One region of the Streptococcus caecimuris genome, then DNA from elsewhere that is predicted to be linked to it. Evidence: predicted binding sites of a transcription regulator. Region 1 holds the regulator's gene; the other holds the start of a gene.
What was found. Region 1 encodes NrdR, which represses ribonucleotide reductase genes. Its sites were predicted from a motif close to ACACNATATATNGTGT; they were not measured.
Positions count from the first base shown of each region.

Region 1 (3,425 bases):
CCTTGGCTGATGTAGGACTCGTCCCCTTGTTTCCTTGAGCTTTAGCTTGTTCCTGGCGTTCTCGAACTTTTAAAATCGCTAGTTCTGCACTGTTGACCCCTTGATAAGAAAAATCATTTCCCACCTTCAAAGCATACTTTTCATTGAGATTAGCAGACTGGGTCTTGTTAAAGGTCAACAACAAGATAATATTGATCACCTCGTCTAGTAAGCCTAGATCAGCTAACTTGGATAATGTCTTGCGTTCGCTCTGCGTAATGGTCGCATTGCGCGCCTTCTTAATCTCTGCTAGAAATTGTAGGCTGGATTTTGCCTTAGCTTCCCTCAGAATGGTTTCTTCCTGACGGCTATAGGACATGCGTGGTTGCTCTTGGCTCGCCTGAGCCAACTTTTGCTTCATTCTCTTTGGAGAGACAATCCGGTCTACAGCTGTTTCTTTCGCTAAAAGATAAGTTTCATACCAGGTCCATTGTTGCTCTTCTGCGATGGCAAAGAGGGCTAGGGTTGCTTCTCCTTCATCCACAAAACGAAGTCCATCACGCCCCATCATTCGCTTAAACATCTCCATATCAAACTGCTGTTTCTTACTTGGAAGAACAGTCACCTCCCCAGCATCTAGTCCAAAGACTTGCGAGAAGGAAACTTGCCGTCTAGTCCCTAAAGAGCGTGCTGGGAGCAGATCCTCCACGGCCTTTTCCCCAATCTTTTTTTCAAGCAAGCGTTTGAAAACAGCATTCGAAAAAAATTGTTCTGAGGCAAGAGGAGCATGTAACTGGATGGTGATCCCAACTTCTTCCTCATAGAGATCGATCAACCCCATAGCAATTAAGCGATCAAAGGCGAGTAGCAACTGTGGAAATCCTATATTTAAGTGATTGAGGATTTGAGCAAGTAAATATTGTTTTTCACCCTGATCATAAGAGGCGAGCAGATAACGATAAACTGCTACTGTTTCCGTCTCCAAAATAGGCAGGTAATACTGCTCCAATGCAGCCCCTGCCGGTGGAAGAAGATTATTTTTTAAAAATGCGAAAGGCGTATTGGGCTTCATCTATTTTTCCTTTTTCTTCTTGGTTCCCTTCGTAATTTGTTTCAAGAGGGTCTCTAACTCACCGACATCCTTGAAACTCCGGTAAACACTAGCAAAACGGACATAGGTGATCTCATCTAGATCTGCTAACTCATCCATGACCAACGAACCAATATATTCACTGTTGATTTCATTATCACTTTGGCTGCGAACCTTTTGCTCGATCCGGTTTACAATTTCTTCGATTTCGTCACTAGAAACAGGCCGTTTTTGAGCTGAGCGGATAATACCATTAAAGATTTTATCACGAGAAAATTGCTCGCGTGTCCCATCCTTTTTGACGACCACTAGAGTCCGCTCTTCCACTCGTTCGTAGGTAGTAAAGCGATAATGGCACTCTTCGCATTCCCTGCGACGACGGATGGTATTCCCATCTTCAGCTTGTCGACTATCCACCACACTAGACTTACTTCCACCACATTTTGGACAACGCATTTGCTACCTCCTTAAACTGTTTTAACACTTCATTTTACCATAAATTGAATCGTAAAGAAAGCAGAAGAACAGGAGAATCCCCTATGCTTGCTCCTCATTGATCCATAAAAAAGAGTCGAAGGACGATTGAATAAAATCGTTTTCCTTTCGACTCTCCATTTATATTAAAGTGATAATTCGGCTTCTAAGCCATAGTGATCACTGACATGGGGTTTGTTTTGATCATCAAAAATGACATGTAGACGCTGGATGTCCCATTCTGGACTTGCAAAGACGTAATCGATTCGCAATGGAACTTGATTATCCGTCCAGCCATCGATTCCAGGACCTACAGTATAAGTCCCCTTTGTTTCTTTAGCTTCGATAAAGCTGTCTTGAAGCTTAAGGGAACTGGATAGAATCGTCTCATACCCTTCTTGACCGGCAGGATTATTGAAATCACCAGCTAGAATAAAGGGTTTGCCTACTTGGCTGAAGTAGTTCTCAATGCGTGGCCACTCAAATTGGAAACCTTTGTCCCACCAAGAAAGATGGACGCTGGCAACAGCAATCTCTTTGCCATCTACACTTGTATGGGCAACGGCTACTCGACGAGTATGGTAGTCCGTTGGATCATCCATATTGGATACCAAAATCTCATCCGCCTTCAAGGGTTGACGCGAAAGAACGGCCACACCCTCATTGAGGTGATCATAGCCAATATGGTTATAAGCCCAAGTCCAATAATAGTGGAGTCCTTGAGCAGCTAACTCTTCTACCAATACGCGAACAAAGTGATCTTTGTGAATGGCTACAGCTGATGGCAAGGCTTGATAATACTCATCTGTTTCGACTGCTTCTGAGCCCATTTCTTGATTGACCTCTTGGAAACAGATCACATCATATTGCGCTTCCAAAATTTGTTCCTTGAGGGTTTCAAATTTTTGCTGAGCATTCTCTTCCATCCAACTATGGGAATTTAATGTTAAAAATTTCATCCCCTGATTTCTCCTTCTCTCCAAATCAAGAAACGGCAAGAGGCCGGGTGCACTGCCCCAACCTCATTTTCTTTGCCGATGTCTTTTATAATTCTACTGTTGCAACTGGCGCATTTGCTGCCAATTTACCAGTATGTTCGACCTTAACGGATTTAATCGCATCTGCATTTGTGAAGACAACAATTGTTGAAGTTTCACGACCAGCTTCACGGATCGCATCAAGGTCTGCTTCTACCAAGAGGTCTCCAGCAGCCACTGTTTGACCTTCAGAAACTTTAACCTCAAATGGTTTTCCTTCAAGACTAACAGTATCTAGACCGATGTGAACCAAGACTTCCAAACCATTATCTGTTACCAAACCAAGGGCATGTTTGGTTGGGAAGACGCTAGTAACTTTACCAGCAACTGGTGAAACGATGTGGCCATTTTCAGGCTCAACCGCAAATCCGTCACCCATCATTTTTTGTGAGAATACAGGATCTTTCACATCTTCGATGTTGATCACTTCACCATCTGCAACGGAATGCACTTCATCAGTTACCCCTTTAAAGGTTGCTTCAGCTTTTTGAACTGCTGTCATTTGGCTAGGAAGTGTTTCAGGAATAACTTCACCTGAATCAAGAACGTCTTGGATATCAGATTTCAATACGTCAGCTTTAGGTCCGTAGATCGCTTGGACCCCTTGTCCTTTCATGACAAGACCCATAGCGCCTTCAGCTTTCCATTGTTCTTCTGTTCCTACTTTTTCAGCATCCTTAACGGTTACACGAAGACGAGTCATACATGCGTCAACGTCGACGATGTTAGCACGTCCACCAAGAAGGTTGATAATGTTAATGACTTGTGAGCTTGCTGAGCTTGTAGCAGCACCTGCTGCTGCACCATCTCCTGCAGGGGCATCATCATTTTGTTCATAGTTACCG
Region 1 covers NZ_CALPCT010000007.1:52,201-55,625, reverse strand. The annotation lists gene NFR56_RS04140 (replication initiation and membrane attachment family protein) at 1-1,051, opposite strand, end outside; gene nrdR (transcriptional regulator NrdR) at 1,052-1,525, opposite strand; gene NFR56_RS04130 (endonuclease/exonuclease/phosphatase family protein) at 1,690-2,502, opposite strand; gene NFR56_RS04125 (PTS transporter subunit IIBC) at 2,588-3,425, opposite strand, start outside.

Region 2 (3,425 bases), on a different contig from region 1:
ATCATCTGCCACAGCAACACCTTCAGCAAGCAATTTAGCTTTTTCTTCTTCAAGAATACCTTTAGCAGTACGGAACTCCGTCAACAAAGCAACCATTGGGAACATGATCCGCAATTTACCGTGAACAGATGCACGAAGCAAGGCACGCAATTGGGTACGGAACATTTGATTACCAGTTTCAGAGATAGAAATACGCAAAGCACGGAAACCTAAGAATGGGTTCATTTCTTTAGGAAGGTCGAAGTAAGGAAGTTCTTTATCCCCACCGATATCCATTGTACGAACAACAACAGGTTTACCATTCATACCTTCAAGAACTGCTTTGTAGGCTTCGTATTGGTCATCTTCCGTTGGGAAGTCTTGAGAATCCATGTACAAGAATTCTGTACGGTAAAGACCAACAGCTTCTGCACCATTATCGTTTACACCTTCAACGTCTTTAGGTGTACCGATGTTGGCAGCCAACTCGAAGTGTTTTCCATCAGCAGTCACTGTTTTCGCATCTTTAAGGAGAGCCCATTCAGCTTTTTGTTTAGCATAAGCTTCACCAGCTGCTTTGAAGGCTGCAATTTGTTCTTCAGTAGGGTTGATCACCACTTCACCAGTGATCCCTGAAACAGCCAAAACATCACCATCTTTGACAAGTTCTGTGATGTTATTTGTACCAAGAACAGCTGCAATTTCAAGTGTACGAGCCATGATAGCTGAGTGACTGGTACGTCCACCGATATTCGTAACAAAAGCTTTTACATACTTTTTGTTCAACTGCGCTGTATCAGATGGAGTCAAGTCATGCGCAACCACGATTGCTTCTTCATTGATAGAAGCAGGGTTTGGCAATTTCTTACCAAGCAAGTTGGCAAGGACACGTTTGGTAACGTCACGAATATCTGCCGCACGTTCTTGCATGTAAGGATTGTCTTCCATTCCTTCAAAGATCGCAATGAACATGTCAGTGACTTCTTTCAAGCCTGCTTCTGCATTGATTTTTTTCGTACGAATTGTTTCTTTGATCTGACCAATCATTTCAGGGTCAGCAAGAACCATCATATGCGCATCAAAAACTTGCGCTGCTTCTTCACCAAGGCTTGCTACTGCATTCTCCCGGATAAGAGAAAGCTCGTTTTGTGAAGCTTCAAGAGCTGCATCCAAACGAGCTTCTTCTGCACTTGTATCTTCGACTGAAACAGTCTCAAATGATAAGTCTGGTTGAATGAGCAAATATGCCTTAGCAACGGCAACACCGTCAGATGCTGCAATTCCTTTTAGCATTTTTGTCATATTTTAAGCCAATCCTTCTTTAGTCATTGTTTCTGAGATAGCTGCGATAGCATCATCAGCGTCAGCACCTTCTGCAGAGATTACAACGTCTGCTCCTTGACCAACACCAAGGCTCATAACACCCATGATTGATTTCAAGTTAACTGATTTACCTTTGTATTCAAGAGTAATATCTGAAGCAAATTTGCTAGCAGTTTGAACCAACAAAGTTGCTGGACGTGCGTGGATACCTGTTTCTGCCACGATGTGGAAATCTTTAGAAGCCATAGTTTGACTCTCCTTTTTAAAAATATTTTTTGAGTTACCTTTTGATAACCCTTACAATTTGGTATTATATCATCTTTTGAAATTTTTTTCAAGATTTTTATCACTGACTTACAGAAAAAGACTGCGAAAAATCCCAATTTAGATACATTTTAAGAAGCAACTGAAGAACAGAGAAAATATCTTTTCAATTTTCTACTATATTATAAGTAACATTTTCCTCCGCTTTCAATGAAAAGAAGCTGTTTAACCACAGGATATTGATTCACCAAAAAATTATAACTAATTAAAGATGCTTTAAAGCCTATTCCTATCCCATTTCTTCGATTTTCACACTTTTCACTCACCACAATATATTGTGCTTTGAAAACTCCATTTCATCTCTTTGCACAATATTTAGTTTTATTTTGTTGACAAGTTGCTGGATTTTGTTTATACTGTTTACAGATTTATATTTCGATAGGAGAACGGAAAAGAAATGGTAACCATTTATTCAAAAAATAATTGTGTTCAATGCAAAATGACCAAGCGATTCCTCGATAGCAATCACGTGGAATATCGCGAAATTAACTTAGATGAACAGCCAGAATTTGTAGAGCATGTTAAGAACCTTGGTTTCAATGCTGCTCCAGTTATTCAAACACCGGATGAAGTATTTTCTGGTTTTCAACCAGCTAAGTTGAAGAAACTTTCTTAATTAACACAGTATTTTGCTTAAATAGGGTCTAGCGTTAGCAACCTAACACTAGACTTTTTACTTGGAAAGAGAGGACTTCTCCTCTTCATTTTTTTGAACTAGAAAAGGATTATTATGGGATTAAAATCTCTTGAAGATGTGACGTATTTTCGTCTTAACAATGAAATCAACCGTCCAGTAAACGGCCAAATCATGCTTCATAAAGATAAAGAAGCTTTGGATGCGTTCTTTAAAGAAAATGTTGTACCAAATACTAAAGCCTTTGACTCAATTACAGACAAGATTCAGTACCTTCTCGAGCACAATTACATTGAGAGAGCTTTTATCGAGAAATACCGTCCTGAATTTTTAGAGGAATTGGCCCAATTTATCAAAGACCAAAACTTCCAATTCAAGTCCTTCATGGCGGCCTACAAATTCTATAACCAATACGCTTTGAAAACAAATGATGGAGAATACTATCTTGAAAGCATGGAAGACCGTGTCTTTTTCAATGCTCTCTATTTTGCTGATGGAAATGAAGCTATCGCGCGAGACATCGCAAACGAAATTATCCACCAACGCTACCAACCAGCTACTCCTTCTTTCTTAAACGCTGGACGTGCCCGCCGTGGGGAATTGGTATCATGTTTCTTGATCCAAGTAACCGATGATATGAATGCGATCGGACGTTCCATCAACTCTGCCCTTCAACTGTCTCGTATCGGTGGTGGGGTTGGGATTTCTCTCAGCAACCTTCGTGAAGCTGGAGCACCAATCAAAGGGTATGAAGGAGCCGCTTCTGGAGTGGTTCCAGTTATGAAACTCTTTGAAGATAGCTTCTCTTACTCTAACCAATTGGGACAACGCCAAGGGGCTGGGGTGGTTTACCTCAACGTCTTCCACCCAGACATCATCGCCTTCCTTTCAACTAAGAAAGAAAATGCTGATGAAAAAGTTCGGGTGAAGACTCTTTCACTTGGTGTCGTCGTGCCAGATAAGTTCTACGAGTTGGCTCGTAAGAATGAAGAGATGTACCTCTTTAGCCCTTACTCTGTAGAGCGTGAATACGGAGTACCATTCAACTACATCGACATCACTGAAAAATACGATGAATTGGTTGCTAATCCAAACATCCGCAAGACAAAAATTAAGGCACGTGATTTGGAAACTGAAATTTCTAAATTGCAACAAGAATCTGGCT
Region 2 covers NZ_CALPCT010000010.1:61,226-64,650, forward strand. The annotation lists gene ptsP (phosphoenolpyruvate--protein phosphotransferase) at 1-1,281, opposite strand, end outside; gene NFR56_RS05515 (phosphocarrier protein HPr) at 1,285-1,548, opposite strand; gene nrdH (glutaredoxin-like protein NrdH) at 2,024-2,242, shown strand; gene nrdE (class 1b ribonucleoside-diphosphate reductase subunit alpha) at 2,357-3,425, shown strand, end outside.
Region 2: the regulator NrdR is predicted to act here: its motif matches at 1,892-1,907, upstream of nrdH (glutaredoxin-like protein NrdH).